Regions from separate parts of the Streptomyces sp. NPDC008150 genome, predicted to be linked through region 1. Evidence: riboswitches for the same ligand, from Rfam matches in the RefSeq annotation. Region 1 holds a riboswitch; each other region holds the start of a gene.
What was found. A riboswitch is a leader RNA that binds a small molecule or an ion and turns the genes downstream of it on or off. The one in region 1 is predicted to bind thiamine pyrophosphate.
Positions count from the first base shown of each region.

Region 2: linked by a shared signal. The riboswitch ahead of thiO (glycine oxidase ThiO) and the one ahead of thiC (phosphomethylpyrimidine synthase ThiC) in region 1 are both predicted to bind thiamine pyrophosphate.
Region 3: linked by a shared signal. The riboswitch ahead of ACFZA0_RS20960 (thiamine ABC transporter substrate-binding protein) and the one ahead of thiC (phosphomethylpyrimidine synthase ThiC) in region 1 are both predicted to bind thiamine pyrophosphate.

Region 1 is NZ_JBIBHJ010000003.1:343,676-348,830, reverse strand. It holds gene ACFZA0_RS10890 (VWA domain-containing protein) at 1-1,585, opposite strand, end outside; gene thiC (phosphomethylpyrimidine synthase ThiC) at 1,747-3,549, opposite strand; TPP riboswitch at 3,542-3,702, opposite strand; gene ACFZA0_RS10880 (YibE/F family protein) at 3,774-5,155, shown strand, end outside.
Region 2 is NZ_JBIBHJ010000001.1:924,557-929,711, forward strand. It holds gene ACFZA0_RS04035 (deoxyribonuclease IV) at 1-26, opposite strand, end outside; gene pknB (Stk1 family PASTA domain-containing Ser/Thr kinase) at 61-1,983, opposite strand; gene ACFZA0_RS04045 (thiazole synthase) at 2,123-2,917, opposite strand; gene thiS (sulfur carrier protein ThiS) at 2,920-3,120, opposite strand; gene thiO (glycine oxidase ThiO) at 3,117-4,307, opposite strand; TPP riboswitch at 4,305-4,416, opposite strand; gene ACFZA0_RS04060 (FAD-dependent oxidoreductase) at 4,745-5,155, shown strand, end outside.
Region 3 is NZ_JBIBHJ010000008.1:127,647-132,801, reverse strand. It holds gene rlmN (23S rRNA (adenine(2503)-C(2))-methyltransferase RlmN) at 1-472, shown strand, start outside; TPP riboswitch at 673-776, shown strand; gene ACFZA0_RS20960 (thiamine ABC transporter substrate-binding protein) at 917-1,957, shown strand; gene ACFZA0_RS20955 (ABC transporter permease subunit) at 2,053-3,654, shown strand; gene ACFZA0_RS20950 (ATP-binding cassette domain-containing protein) at 3,654-4,724, shown strand.

The sequences.
Region 1 (5,155 bases):
GGAACTGGGACAGCAGCCGGTCGTACAGCTCCTGGTCCGGAACTCCCGCGATGTCGTCCACCGCGAAGAACCCCACGTTGTCCACCCGTCGGCCGGGCAGGCTGTCGAAGTGCTCCAGGATGCCGAAGCCGGCGTTCCCTAGCCCCACGAACTGCCAGAAGACCGGTTCCTCCGTCGCCGCCCGCAGCTCCCGCTCGATCTCGGCGTTGCGATGCACACCCCCGTCGGAGAAGAACAGCACCAGGGTGGGAACCTCCGTCGCGTTCTTCCGTACGTACTCCCTGACCTGAGCGATCACCTTCTGTTCCTCGTTCTGGACGCCGACCGTCCGCATGTCGACCTGCCCCGGCCGCAGCCCTCTCGGCGCCCGCCTGCGGCGGAACAGGCCCAACTGGCCGACCCTGACGTGCAGTCGGAGCCACTCCGGCAGCTCCCCCAGCGCCAGGTCCGGCAGCCGGGCCGCCTCCGACGCGAACGTCCACGCCTGCATCTCCCCGTCGTCGTCGAGCTGCGCGACGACGGCCGCCATGCGCTCGACGACGTCGGCGACGGTCCCCCTGGAGTAGAGCGGGGCCATGGAACCCGACGCGTCCAGCACCAGTACCACCCGGGCCCGGAGCCCGGCCGCACCGTGCTTGTCGAGGCTGACCCCGACCTGCTGCTTGCGCAACGACAGCCGCTTGCGCATGTCCACCGGCAGCCGCTCCTCACCCGGCGTCACGGCCGCCCCCGCTGCGGGCACGGCAGCCCCCGGGACCGCGAACCGGTCCGGCCCGGACGGCGCCGGGGGCACGGGCGGCAGCCGGGGTGGGGCCGACGGGGGCGGGGGTGTCCGCGGCACGGAGGGCTGTGCCCCGTACGGGCCGGCCGGGGGCACCGTCCGAGCAGGCGTCGGCGAGGCGAGCGGCCGACCGCCCGGGGAGAGTCCGACCGGACCCGCCGCGCCGGTACGGCCCGGCTCGGCGGCCGGGGCCGCCGGTGCCGGAGTCGCGCCCACGGAGTCCGCCGCGGCGGTGCCCGGGTCGTCGACCGTGATGCCGAAGTCGGTGGCGAGGCCCGCGAGCCCGGCCGCGTATCCCTGCCCCACCGCGCGGAACTTCCAGCCGCCCTGCCGCCGGTACAACTCACCCCCGATCAGGGCCGTTTCCGTGTCCGCGTCGATGTCGAACCGGGCCAGCTCGGCCCCCGTCCCCGCGTCGAGAAGTCTCAGGGACAGTCCTGGCACCCGCCCGAACGGCACGGCGTCCGACGAGCCGCAGATCAGCACCCGGTCGACCGCCGCCTCCAGAAGGCCCAGTCGCACCTCGACCCCGTCGGCGACGACGGCCTGACCGGCACCGGAGCCGGATCCCGCCCCGGCCGAGTCCGCACGCTTCCCCAAGTGCCGTACCGCGCCCGACGGGTGGCGCGGCTGGTTGTAGAAGACGAAGTCCCCGTCGTCCCGCACCCGTCCGGCATCGGTCAGCAGCAGCGCCGAGGCGTCGACGTCCGGCACTCCCGGCCCGGCGAACCGGACGAGTTCGACGCGCACCGCCGACGAGGCGACGGAGAGGTTGGCGCCCTTGCTCAGGGGTCTCGCTGTCATGGCCCCAGTCTGCCCGCGGAGAGGACGCCGGGCGCCCGGTCGCCCCGGTCCTCCGCCCGGTCTTCCGCCCGGCGCCCGTCACCGACGGGCAGACCGCTCCTGTCAGCCGCGCGCGACCCGCGCGCCCCTCTCCGTCATCCGGTCCCCCTTCTCCTCAACTGTCAGTCCGCGAGCGGCAGATACACGCGATTGCCGCTCTCCGCGAACTCCTTCGACTTGCGCAGCATGCCCTCGGCGATCTCGTCGGGCGACGCTCCCTCGTCCGAGGTACCGCCGAACTGTTCCGAGATGCTGTGGCTGATCTTCATCGAGCAGAACTTCGGCCCGCACATCGAGCAGAAGTGGGCCGTCTTCGCCGGCTCGGCGGGCAACGTCTCGTCGTGGAACGCCCGCGCCGTGTCGGGGTCGAGGGCCAGGTTGAACTGGTCCTCCCACCGGAACTCGAATCGCGCGTCGGACAACGCGTCGTCCCAGTCCTGTGCGCCGGGGTGGCCCTTGGCCAGGTCGGCGGCGTGCGCGGCGATCTTGTACGTGATGACGCCGGTCTTGACGTCGTCCCGGTCCGGCAGGCCCAGGTGTTCCTTGGGGGTGACGTAGCAGAGCATCGCCGTTCCCCACCAGGCGATCATCGCCGCACCGATACCGGAGGTGATGTGGTCGTACGCCGGAGCGACGTCCGTCGTCAGCGGGCCGAGCGTATAGAACGGTGCTTCATCGCAGATCTCCTGCTGAAGGTCGATGTTCTCCTTGATCTTGTGCATCGGGACGTGTCCCGGGCCCTCGATCATGGTCTGTACTTCAAAACGCCTGGCGATCCGGTTGAGTTCCCCGAGAGTGCGCAGTTCCGCGAACTGCGCGCGGTCGTTGGCGTCCGCGATCGAGCCCGGCCGCAGCCCGTCGCCCAGCGAGTACGTGACGTCGTAGGCGGCGAGGATCTCGCACAGTTCCTCGAAGTTCTCGTAGAGGAAGCTCTCCTTGTGGTGGGCCAGGCACCACGCCGCCATGATCGAGCCACCGCGGGAGACGATGCCCGTCTTCCGGTTGGCGGTGAGCGGCACGTAGGGCAGGCGCACACCGGCGTGCACCGTCATGTAGTCGACGCCCTGCTCGGCCTGTTCGACGACGGTGTCCTTGTAGATCTCCCAGGTCAGCTCCTCGGCACGGCCGTCGACCTTCTCCAGCGCCTGGTAGAGCGGCACCGTGCCGATGGGGACGGGGGAGTTGCGGAGCACCCACTCGCGCGTGGTGTGGATGTTCCGTCCGGTGGACAGGTCCATGACCGTGTCGGCACCCCAGCGTGTCGCCCAGGTCATCTTCTCCACCTCCTCCTCGATGGAGGACGTCACGGCGGAATTGCCGATGTTGGCGTTGACCTTCACCAGGAACCGCTTGCCGATGATCATGGGTTCGATCTCGGGGTGGTTCACGTTGGCCGGCAGTACCGCCCGTCCCGCCGCGATCTCCGCGCGGACCACCTCGGGTTCGACGTTCTCCCGGACGGCCACGAACTCCATCTCCGGGGTGATCTCGCCCCGCCGGGCGTAGGCGAGTTGGGTCACGGCGGTCCCGTCCCTGCCGCGCCGGGGCTGCCGCGGCCGGCCCGGGAAGACCGCGTCGAGGTTGCGCAGTCCGCCGCGCGGCGACGTGTGCTTGAGGCCGTCGTCCTCGGGCCGGACCGGCCGCCCCGCGTACTCCTCGGTGTCGCCGCGGGCGACGATCCAGTTCTCCCGCAGAGGGCTGAGCCCGCGCCGGACGTCGGTGTCGACGAGCGGGTCGGTGTACGGGCCGGAGGTGTCGTACAGCGAGACCGCGTCGCCGTTGGTGAGGTGCACCTGTCGGACCGGCACCCGCAGATCGGGGCGCGAACCCTCGATGTACGCCTTGTGCCAGCCGATGGACGTTCCGGCCTCCTCGCGCTCGGTGAGCTGCGTGGAGGCAGGCATGCGTGCGTCCTTGTTGGTCATGAGACCTACTCCCTACGCCGGCATTACCCGGTAACAGGTTCGGCGGTCGACGCAGCGATGTCCGTCGAGCGATCGATGTTTCATGTGAAACATCGCGACGACGGAGGTCAGCGCCCTCTCAGCCCGGTGCTCCGAGCTCCCGCGTGTGCAAAGGTGCTTCCACGCTAACTCCCGTTCGGGCGCGGTGAACAGAGGGCCCCCTCCGTTCTTGCGATGATCGGTCGGTGACCACGAGACAGCGGCCCCCTCATCCACCGACCGGACACGGCTCCTGGCCCGCCAACGGCCAGGACGGCAGCCGCAGTTCGGACGGACGCGACGGCCAGGGCCCCGGGCCCGACGGCCGGGTCGGCGGCCCGTCGGGCGGTGGCGGCCCGTCAGGTGGTGGCGGACGGGGCGGCAACGACGGCTGGTACCGCGACGGCGGCGGCGGAGGCGGCTGGAACGACGACGACCACGGCGATCACGACGGCCACGGCCGGGTCGGCGGTCAGGGCCCCGGACCCGCGCACGACCACGACCACGGGAGCGGCCACGACCGGCACCAGGACCACGGTCACGGGCCGACGGAGAGCACCGGCCACGGCCACGGCTCGGGCAACGCCTCCTCGGGCGGCAGCTCCGGCGGGGGCCACGGCGGCCACGGGCACTCCCACAGTCACGGCCCGGCCGCCCCCGTCTCCAAGCACCTGCGCAAGGTGATCGCCGCGATCCTGATCCCGTTCACCGCGGCCGTGGTGGTGGGCCTCGTGGTGCTCTGGCCCGGTGGCGCACCCGCGCACGAACGCACGGGTGTCGGTTTCGACCGGCAGACCCAGCAGGCCACCGTCACCAAGGTCGTCGACGTCAGCTGCAAGTCGGTGAACGCCTCGGGAGGCGGCGGCTCGACCGGGGCCGCCGACGGGACGACGGCCGAGGACGAGGGCGGCACCTGCAAGAAGGCGACCGTCCGCGTCGACACCGGGAAGAACAGGGGCCGCACGTTCACCGAGGTCGTACAGCCGGACCAGTCACGGCAGTTGCACGAGGACGAGAAGGTCGTGGTGGCCTACGAGCCCTCCGCGCCCAGGAACCTCCAGTACTCGGTCACCGACGTGAACCGCCGGGTGCCGATGGCGGTTCTGGCCGGGATCTTCGCCCTCGCCGTCGTCGTGGTCGGGCGGCTGCGCGGGCTCATGGCCCTCGTCGCACTGGCCGTCAGCTTCCTGGTGCTGACCTTCTTCATCCTGCCGGGGATCCTCCAGGGCTCGAACCCCCTGCTGGTGGCGGTGGTGGGGGCCAGCGCGATCATGCTGATCGCCCTCTACATGTGCCACGGCCTGTCCGCCCGCACCTCGGTCGCGGTCCTCGGCACGCTCATCTCGCTCGTACTGATCGGCCTGCTCGGTTCGGTGTTCATCGACTGGGCCTCGCTCACCGGCAACACCGACGACAACACGGGCCTGATCCACGGGCTCTACCCGTCGATCGACATGAGCGGCCTGCTGCTCGCCGGCGTCATCATCGGCTCCCTCGGCGTGCTCGACGACGTGACGGTCACGCAGACGTCGGCGGTCTGGGAACTGCACGAGGCCAACCCGACGATGGGCTGGCGCGGCCTGTACCG
Region 2 (5,155 bases), on a different contig from region 1:
AGGGCGGGGGAGTGCGGACTGGTCACCGGTCAAGGGTGCCACGCCCGCGCGGCACGCAGGTCAGCGGATCGTGATCTTGATCGTGGACCCCTTGGGCGCGGTGTCGCCGCCGTCGACGGACTGGGCCTTGACGGTGTCGCCGAACAGGCCGAGCAGCCCGCGGTCCTCGTCCACGTCGAAGCCCGCGTTCTGGAGGGTCTCGGTCGCCTCGTCGACGCTGTCCCCGACCACGTCCGGCACCTCGACCATCTCGGGCCCCTTGGACACGGTCAGGGTCACGGTGTCGCCCTCGGCCGCCTCGGCACCGCTGTCCGGGGACTGCCGCGCGACCTGGCCCTTGTCGTACTCGGAGGTGACCTCGGCGGTGGCGACCTCGACCTTCAGGCCCGCGTCCGCGAGGTCCGCCTTCGCGTCGTCGAGGTCCTCGCCCGTGACGTCGGGCACGTCCACCGGGCTGCCCTTGCTGACGGTCAGCGCGATCGCGGAACCCGCGTGCCGGGTGGTGCCCGCGTCCGGGTCGGTGCGCACCACGGAACCCCGGGGCACGTCGTCGCTGAACTCCCGGGTGACCATGCCCGGCGCGAGCCCCTTCTCCTTCAGCTCCGCGCGCGCGGCGGCCAGACCGGTACCGGCGAGGTCGGGGACCTTCACCGTCTCCGGGCCGTCCGAGACGGTCAGCACCACGCCGTCGTTGCGGCGGATGCGGGCGCCGGCGGCCGGGTCGGTGCCGACGACCTGGCCGCGCCGCACGGTGTCGCTGTACTCGTGCCGCACGCGCTTGACGTCGAGGCCGTCGTCGGACAGCCGGTCCCGGGCCTGCGCCTCGGTCTTGGCCAGCAGCGGCGGGACCTTCGTGAACTGGCCCGAGTTGATGTACCAGACGCCCGCGCCCAGCCCGAGCACCAGCAGCACCGCGGTCACCAGCGCCACGAACCCGCGCCGGGACCGCGAGTGGCGCGGCGGCAGCGGGGCCACGGAACCGAGCACGCTGGTCCGGTTCACGTCGTCGGGGCCGCCGGTGCCGTACGCGGGTGTGGGGTGCGCGGCGGGCGGCGGCATCGGGAGCACGCTCGTGCGGTCCCCGGCGATGTCGCGGCCGGCCACCGCGGCGGGCGGTGCCGGCTCGTCCGAGTCGCCCATGCCGAGCACGATCCGCGTCTCGCGGACCCGGGCGAGCAGTGCCGCCGCGTCGCGCGGACGAACGGCGGCGGTGCGCGCGGTGGCCTCGGCGACCAGCCGGTCCAGCTCCGCGGGCAGCCCCGGGACGGCCGCCGACGGGGGCGGCACGTCCTCGTTGAGGTGCTGGTAGAGGATCTGCGCGGGGGAGTCGCCGCGGCGCGGCTTGGTGCCGGTCAGCATCTCGTAGAGGACGACACCGCACGCGTACACGTCGACGCGGGGATCGGCGGAGCCGTGCTCGATCTGCTCGGGCGCGAGGTACGAGACGCTGCCGAGGACCGTGCCGGTGGTGTCGGTGACGGTGTTCACGGCCCGCACCAGGCCGAAGTCGGCGACCTTGACCCGGCCGTCGTCCCCGATCAGGACGTTCTCCGGCTTCATGTCGCGGTGCACGAACCCCGCCCGGTGCGCGGCCCCCAGCGCCGCGAGCACCGGCTCCAGGATGTCCAGGGCGGCGCGCGGCGCCAGCGCCCCGCGCTCGCGCAGCACGTCGCGCAGGGTGCAGCCGGCGACGTACTCCATGGCGAGGTACACGTAACCGCCGTCGGTGCCCTGGTCGAAGACCTGGACGACGTTCGGGTGCGCGAGCCGGGCGACCGACTTCGCCTCGCGGATGAACCGGTCGACGAACGACCCGTCGGCGGCGAGCGCCGGATGCATCACCTTGAGCGCGAGGACGCGGTCGAGGCGCAGGTCCACGGCCCGGTAGACCGTGGCCATGCCGCCGACGGCGATCCGCGCGTCGACGCGGTACCGGCCGTCCAGCACGCGGCCGACGAGAGGGTCTTCCAGGGTCGTGTCCACCCAGGGAGTGTACGATCCGTCGCCCGTTTGGCCGCCCCTTCGCCCGTTTCGGGACCCTTCTTGAAGCCGTCCTGTGACGCGGACCGCACACGGCCGCCGCTCCCGGGCGGGCACCGGCGCCGGCCCCGGGGGCGTCCGGTCAGAAGGCGGGGCGCTCCGGGTCGAGCCGTGCCAGGCCCTCGGCGGGGGACGACGCCTCGGCGAAGTGGCGGGGCGGGATGCGGCCCGCCCGCCGGGCCAGCCGGCCCGCCAGGACCGCGTGCCGCATGCCCTCCGCCATCAAGACCGGCTCCCGCGCGCGGGTCACCGCCGAGGCGAGCATCACACCCGCGCACCCCAGCTCCATCGCCAGCGCCACGTCCGACGCGGTGCCCGCCCCGGCGTCCAGGATCACCGGGACGCGCGCGTGCTCGACGATGAGCCGGAAGTTGTGCGGGTTGCGGATGCCGAGCCCGGAACCGATGGGGGAGCCGAGCGGCATCACCGCCGCGCACCCCACGTCCTCCAGCCGCCGCGCGAGCACCGGGTCGTCGTTCGTGTACGGCAGGACCGTGAAGCCGTCGTCGACCAGCGTCTCCGCCGCCTCCAGGGTCTCCACCGGGTCCGGCAGCAGGGTGCGTTCGTCGGCGACGACCTCCAGCTTGACCAGGTCCGTGCCGAGCGCCTCGCGCGCGAGGCGGGCGGTCAGCACCGCCTCGCCGGCCGTGAAGCAGCCGGCGGTGTTCGGCAGCACCCGCACGCCCAGCCGCTCCAGGACGGAGAGCACCGAGCCGTTCACCGAGGGGTCGACGCGCCGCATCGCGACCGTCGTCAGCTCGGTCCCGGACGCCGCCAGGGCGCGTTCCAGCACGTCGAGGCTGGGTGCCCCGCCCGTGCCCATGATCAGGCGGGACGAGTACGTCGTACCGCCGAGGACGAAGGGATCGTCAGCCACGGTCAGCCTCCCTGGACTGCGGTCAGGACTTCGACGCGGTCGCCCTCGCGCAGCGCGGTGGCGGCCCACCGGGTGCGCGGGACGACGGTCTCGTTGAGGGCGGCGGCCACGCCCGAGGGCGCCGGGGTGAGGGACCGCACGACGGTGTCGAGGGCGGTGCCGGGCGCGACCTCGCGGGGCTCCCCGTTCACGGTGACGTTCACGCGGGCTGCACCGCCCGGTCCGCGGTCCGGAACCTTCGCGGGGTGAACGGCCGTGCCAGCTCCGGGAGTTCGCCCGTGGTCAGGACGTGGGCGAGGACGTCGCCGGTGACCGGGGTGAGCAGCACGCCGTTGCGGTGGTGCCCGGTGGCCAGCAGCAGGCCGGGCAGCGCGGTGGGGCCGAGCAGCGGCGCGTTGTCGGGGGAGGCGGGGCGCAGTCCCGCCCGGGTCTCGGTCAGCGGCAACTCCGTGATGCCGGGGATCAGTTCGTGCGCGTCGCGCAGCAGCGCGTACACGCCGCCCGCGGTCACCGTCGTGTCCCAGCCCAACTCCTCGCTGGTCGCCCCGACCACCAGTTCGCCGTTCTCCCGGGGCACCAGGTACACCTGGCTGCCGCGCACCACCGCCCGTACCGTCCGGCTCAGGAACGGCGCGTACCGCGCGGGCACGGACAGCCGCAGCACCTGCCCCTTCACCGGCCGTACCGGCGGCAGCGCCTCGGCGGGCACCCCCGCGAGCCGCCCGCTCAGGGAACCCGCCGCGAGCACGACCTGGCCGGCGGCGAACGCCGTGCCGTCCGCGCCGAGCACGCCGGTCGCCCGGCCCCGCGCCACGGTGAGCCGCTCGGCCCACACCCGGTGGAACACCACCCCCGCCCGTTCGCACGCCACGACCAGCGCCGCCGCGAGCCGCCGCGGGTCGATCTGGTGGTCGTCGTCCACCCGCAGCCCGCCGCGCACGCCCGGCGCCAGCATCGGCTCCAGGCGGCGGCACTCCCGTCCGGACAGCCACTCGGAGCCGAGCCCCGACGCGTTGTGCAGGACGTGCAGTTCGCGCAGGTGCGCGCGGTCGTCGGCGTCCAGCGCCACGGCCAGCGTGCCGCACCGGCGGTGCCCGAGGTCGTGCCCCGTGCAGTCCGTCAGCTCGGCGGCGAACTCCGGGTAGCGGCGCGCCGATTCGAGGTTGAGACCGAGCAACGTCTGCTCGCCGTGGTGCAGTTCGGTGACGGCCGCGAGCATCCCGGCGGCCACCTGCGCGGCGCCGCCGCCCGGCCCGGGGTCCAGCACGGCGGTGGACAGGCCGCGTTGGGCCGCCCGCCAGGCCGTGACCAGGCCGATGACGCCACCGCCCACGACCAGGACGTCGGACGACGGAACAGCGGATGGTGCGACGGATACGGATGTCGACATGGGTGTCCAGCCCCTCCCTTCGCCGGCATGACCCGGATCAGGTTCGTACGGTCGGAGGCCGCCAGCCTCCCTCTCAGCCCGGTGCGCCCGGACTCCCGCGTGTGCTCTTCGGAAACCACCCTAGCCCCGCCGCCCGGCGCCCCGGGGAGCCGCCCCCGGCGCGCGCTCCGCGCTCCGGCGGCCCTGTGGTGCCGTACGGGAACGTTCACCGGGTAGGCGGACAGCGACCGCCCGATCTCCGTCACGCGCGGCCGACCACCGGCGGACCACGGCGTACGGGCGCTCGTCGGCGTGGGCCGCGGGGAGTCCCCGGCGGCCGGGTACGGGCGAAGGAGACGGCAGTGGCAGTCGTGGACGGGCGGCGGGACGGGTACGGCGCGTCGGAGCACCGGTCACCGCCGGTGACTGACGCGATGTCAGTTGTCTATGGTGATCACGTGAGCGAGCAGACGCAGCAACGGCGCACGTCGGGGGGCGCCCCCCACCCGCGGCGCGTGGTCGTGGCGGGCGCGGGCATGGCGGGGGTGCAGACCGCGGTCGCCCTGCGCGAACAGGGCTTCGACGGCACCGTCACCCTGATCGGCGCCGAGACCCACCCGCCCTACGACCGGCCGCCGCTGTCGAAGGCCGTCCTGCTCGGCAAGGCCGACGGCTCCGCCTTCGACATCGACTTCGCCGCCCTCGGCATCGAACTGCGGCTCGGGACCGAGGCCCTGGGCGTGCGCCCCGGCGACCACGAACTGGACACGTCCGCCGGGCCCGTCCCGTACGACGCCCTGGTCGTCGCCACCGGCGCCCGGCCCGTCCGGCTGCCCGGCACCGAGGGCGCCTCCGGCGTGCACGTGCTG
Region 3 (5,155 bases), on a different contig from region 1:
GCGGGGCATCACGGTGTCGACGGTCGGCCTCGTGCCCGCCATCAACCGGTTCGCCGACGAGGGCTTCAAGTGCCGTCTCGCGATCTCCCTGCACGCACCCGACGACGAGCTGCGCGACACCCTCGTGCCCGTCAACACGCGGTGGAAGGTGCGGGAGGTGCTCGACGCGGGTCTGGAGTACGCGGCCCGGTCCGGGCGCCGGCTGTCCATCGAGTACGCGCTGATCCGGGACATCAACGACCAGGCGTGGCGCGGTGACCGGCTCGGCCGGCTGCTGCGGGGCAAGCCCGTGCACGTCAACCTCATCCCGTTGAACCCGACGCCCGGCTCGAAGTGGACGGCGTCGCGGCCCGAGGACGAGAAGGCGTTCGTGGAGGCCATCGCCTCCCACGGGGTGCCGGTGACCGTCCGGGACACCCGTGGCCAGGAGATCGACGGGGCGTGCGGCCAGCTCGCCGCGACCGAGCGGTAGTCTGACCGGCGGACGTACCGTGTTGTTGTCGGTACGTCGGAATGTCGGTACGTCGGCCGATCCGGATGTCGGACAGTCCGAACGTCGGTTCAGCCGCATGTACGGGTAGCTGTAGGTACGGCAATCCGCATGTACGGCAATCCGTACGTACGGTGATCCGCAGAAACGGTCGGCCGTGCATCGGTACAACTGAAGATCTTCATATCCGACAGGGGAGCGCCACAGCGCTGAGAGTGCGGGCAACCGCAGACCCTCTGAACCTCGCCCAGGTCATTCTGGGTAGGAAGTTCGGTCACCACTCAAGCTGTTGCGCCCTGCCCGCGGCCCCCTTCGGGGTTCCCGGGCGGGGCCGCGTCTCTTCCTGGTCCCTCCAGGAGGATTTCCGTGAGCATCACCAGGGGCATCAGCCGCCGCCGGTTCGCCGCCGCGACCGTGGGTCTCGGCATGGCCGGCGTCGCCGCGCTGTCCGGCTGCGGTTCGTCCGGCGGGCAGGCGTCCGGCGGCTCCAAGACCGTGACGCTGGTCAGTCACGACTCGTGGGCCGTCTCCAAGAGCGTCCTCGCCGCCTTCGAGAAGCAGTCCGGCTACAAGGTCAAGGTCCTCAAGGACGGTGACGCCGGGCAGGCCGTCAACAAGGCGATCCTGACGAAGGACAACCCGCAGGGCGACGTCTTCTTCGGCGTCGACAACACGCTGCTGTCGCGTGCCCTCGACAACGGGCTGTTCCAGTCGTACACCGCGAAGGGCCTCGACACGGTCGGCTCGCAGTTCCGGCTCGACCCGGACAAGAACCGCGTCACGCCCGTCGACTACGGCGACATCTGCGTCAACTACGACAAGGCGTACTTCACCGAGCACCACCTGGCGCCGCCCGCCTCGTTCGCCGACCTCGCCAAGCCCGCGTACAAGAACCTGCTGGTCACCGAGAACGCGTCCACGTCCTCGCCCGGCCTCGGGTTCCTGCTCGGCAGTGCCGCCGCCTACGGCGACTCCGGCTGGCAGGGCTACTGGAAGAAGCTGAAGGCCAACGGCGTCAAGGTCGTCGACGGCTGGGAGCAGGCGTACGACGAGGAGTTCTCCGGGTCGGCGGGCGGCAGGAAGGCGGGCGGCGACCGGCCGCTCGTCGTGTCGTACGCGTCGTCGCCGCCCGCCGAGGTCGTCTACGCCGACCCGAAGCCGTCGACGGCGCCGACCGGTGTCGCCGCGGGGACCTGCTTCCGGCAGGTCGAGTTCGCCGGGCTGCTGAGCAACGCGTCGAACACCGCGGGCGGCAAGGCGCTCATCGACTTCCTGCTGACGAAGAAGTTCCAGGAGGACATGCCGCTGAACATGTTCGTGTACCCGGTGGTCGACGGTGCGACGGTGCCCGCGGAGTTCTCGAAGTACGGGCCCCCCGCCAAGGACCCGGAGACCGTGGCGCCGCAGAAGATCGCCGACAACCGCGACCGGTGGGTCAAGACGTGGACCTCGCTCGTAGTGAAGTGACCGGGCGGGAGCCGGGCGGCGGGGCGGCGGGTCCCGCGGACCGGCGCCCGGCCCCGGGGCGCGCGCGCCGTGCCCCGCTGGTGCAGGGCGCCCTGATGGCGGTGCCCGTGGTGTTCTTCGCGGTGTTCTTCGCCTACCCCGTCGTCGCGATCGTCCTGCGCGGTTTCCACGCCGACGGGCACTGGCACTTCGGCCGGGTCGCCGACGTGCTCGGCGACCCGGACGTCGGGCACGTGCTGTGGTTCACGCTGTGGCAGGCGCTCGCCTCGACCGGGCTGACGCTCCTGGTCGCGCTGCCCGCCGCCTACGTCTTCGCCCGCCTCCACTTCCCCGGCAAACAGGCGCTGCGGGCGGTCGTCACCGTGCCGTTCGTGCTGCCGACGGTCGTCGTCGGCACGGCGTTCCTCGCCCTCGTGGGGCGCGGCGGACTGCTCGACGACCTGTGGGGCGTGCGGCTGGACACCACGGTGTGGGCGATCCTGCTGGCGCACGTCTTCTTCAACTACGCGGTGGTGGTCCGCACGGTCGGCGGGCTGTGGGCGCAGCTCGACCCGCGGCAGGAGGAGGCCGCCCGGATGCTGGGCGCCTCCCGGTTCGCGGCGTGGCGGCGGGTGACGCTGCCGGCGCTCGCGCCCGCCGTGGCCGCCGCGTCGCTCATGGTGTTCCTGTTCACGTTCACGTCGTTCGGCGTCGTGCAGATCCTGGGCGGCCCGGCGTTCTCGACGCTGGAGGTGGAGATCTACCGGCAGACCGCCGAGATCTTCGACCTGTCCACGGCCGCCGTGCTGACGGTCGTGCAGTTCGCCGCGGTCGCGCTGATCCTGTTCGTGCACGCCCGTACCGTGCGCCGCCGCGAGGGCGCGCTGCGGCTGGTGGACGCGTCGGTCACCGCGCGGCGCCCGCGCGGTGCCGGGCAGTGGGCGCTGCTGGCGGGGGTGCTGGCCACGGTCGCCGTGCTGGTGGTGCTGCCGCTCGCGGTGCTGGTGCAGCGGTCCCTGGACGCCCCCGGCTTCCGCTACTACCGGGCGCTGACCCGGGACGACGGGGGCACGTTCCTGGTGCCGCCCATCAACGCGATCGGCAACTCCCTTCTGTACGCGGTCGTCGCGACGGTCTTCGCCGTGCTGGTCGGCGGGCTCGCCGCGGCGGCGCTGACGCGGCGCGACGCGGGACGGCTCGTGCGCGGCTTCGACGCGCTGCTGATGCTGCCGCTGGGCGTGTCCGCGGTCACCGTCGGCTTCGGGTTCCTGATCGCGCTGGACAGGCCGCCCCTGGATCTGCGCGCCTCCTGGATCATCGTGCCGCTCGCGCAGGCGCTGGTGGGCGTGCCGTTCGTTGTACGGACGATGCTGCCCGTGCTGCGCGGTGTGGACGAGCGGCTGCGGGAGGCCGCGGCCGTGCTCGGGGCGTCGCCGTGGCGGGTGTGGCGGGAGGTGGACCTGCCGATGGTGCGCAGGGCGCTGCTGGTGGCCGCGGGCTTCGCGTTCGCCGTCTCCCTCGGCGAGTTCGGGGCGACCGTGTTCATCGCGCGCCCGGACAACCCGACGCTGCCGGTCGCCGTGGCCCGGCTGCTGAGCCGCCCCGGTGACCTCAACTACGGCCAGGCGATGGCCCTTTCGACGATTCTGATGGTGGTGTGCGCGGTGTCCCTGCTGGTCCTGGAGCGGCTGCGGACCGACCGGACGGGAGAGTTCTGATGCTGCTCGGTCTTGAGCGGGCCACCGTGCGGTTCGGCGGGCGCGCCGTCCTGGACGCCGTGGACCTCGCGGTCGCGGAGCACGAGATCGTGTGTGTGCTCGGCCCCAGCGGCAGCGGCAAGTCGACGCTGCTGCGTGCCGTCGCGGGGCTGCAACCCCTCGACGGGGGGCGGGTGCTGCTCGACGGCGGCGACCAGGCGCGGGTGGCCGCCCACCGGCGCGAGGTGGGCCTGATGTTCCAGGACCACCAGCTGTTCCCGCAGCGCGACGTCGGCGGCAACGTGGCGTTCGGGCTGCGCATGCGCGGTGCGGGCAGGGCCGAACAGGCTTCGCGGGTCGGGGAGTTGCTGGAACTGGTCGGGCTGCCCGGCGCGGACCGGCGGGCCGTCGCCTCGCTCTCCGGCGGCGAGCAGCAGCGTGTCGCGCTCGCCCGCGCCCTCGCCCCGAGACCCCGCCTGCTGATGCTGGACGAGCCCCTCGGGCAGCTCGACCGGTCGCTGCGCGAGCGCCTCGTCGTCGAACTGCGGGAACTGTTCCGCACGTTGGGCACCACCGTGCTCGCGGTCACGCACGACCAGGGCGAGGCGTTCGCGCTCGCCGACCGTGTCGTGGTGATGCGGGAGGGCCGGATCGCCCAGTCCGGCACGCCACTTGAGGTGTGGCAGCGGCCGGCCGATCCGTTCGTCGCGCGCTTTCTCGGTTTCGACAACGTGGTCGCCGCGAGTGTCCAGGGCCGTGTCGCGCTCACCCCGTGGGGCAAGGTGCCCGTCCCCGAGGACGCCTCGCAGGGCGAACACCCCCTGCTGGTACGGCCGGCCGGGGTGCTGCTCGGCCCCGTCGGCCAGGGCCTGCGCTGCGGGGTCGTCGCCCGCACCTTCAAGGGCACCCACGTGTCGGTGCGCCTGCGCCCGCTGGACGCGCCCGACGCGGGCACCCCGGCCGTCGGCGCGACGCCCGGCATCGAGGCGGCGTGCGCGCTGCGGCAGGCACCGGCGGTGGGCGACGAGGTGGGCGTGGAGTTCGACGCGGCGGAGACGGTGGTACTGGGCGGCGCGCCGCCCGAGAGCTGAGCCGCACCGGCGAGCGGTGCAACGGGCGGCGGTGCAACGGGCAGCGGTGCAACGGGGCTGCGCGGGAAGGCAGTTGAGGCGCACGTTCGGCTCTCGACGCCCGGCTCCCGACCCCGGCGCCCCGACGCCCGGCGGAGGGCGGGGCGCGCGCCCGACGCGATCCCCGACGTCGGCCCGCGTGCGGGAGGCGAGGGGTGAGGGGCCGGTCGGAGGCTGCGGCGCCTGTAGGGGGCGCTGCGGTGCCTATGAGGGTGCGGTGCCGGGGCGGTGCCGGGTCTTGGTGGGCCGTTGGGGGCGGCGGCGGGCCCGCGGTGCCGCCGAGGCGTGCGCGGCTGGTCTCCAGCCCGTGGCGGAGGCTGGTGTGCGGGATCAAGTGCCCTTGGCTGGCGGGCCGTTGGCGGCGGCGACACCACCGACGGGACTGAAGCGCG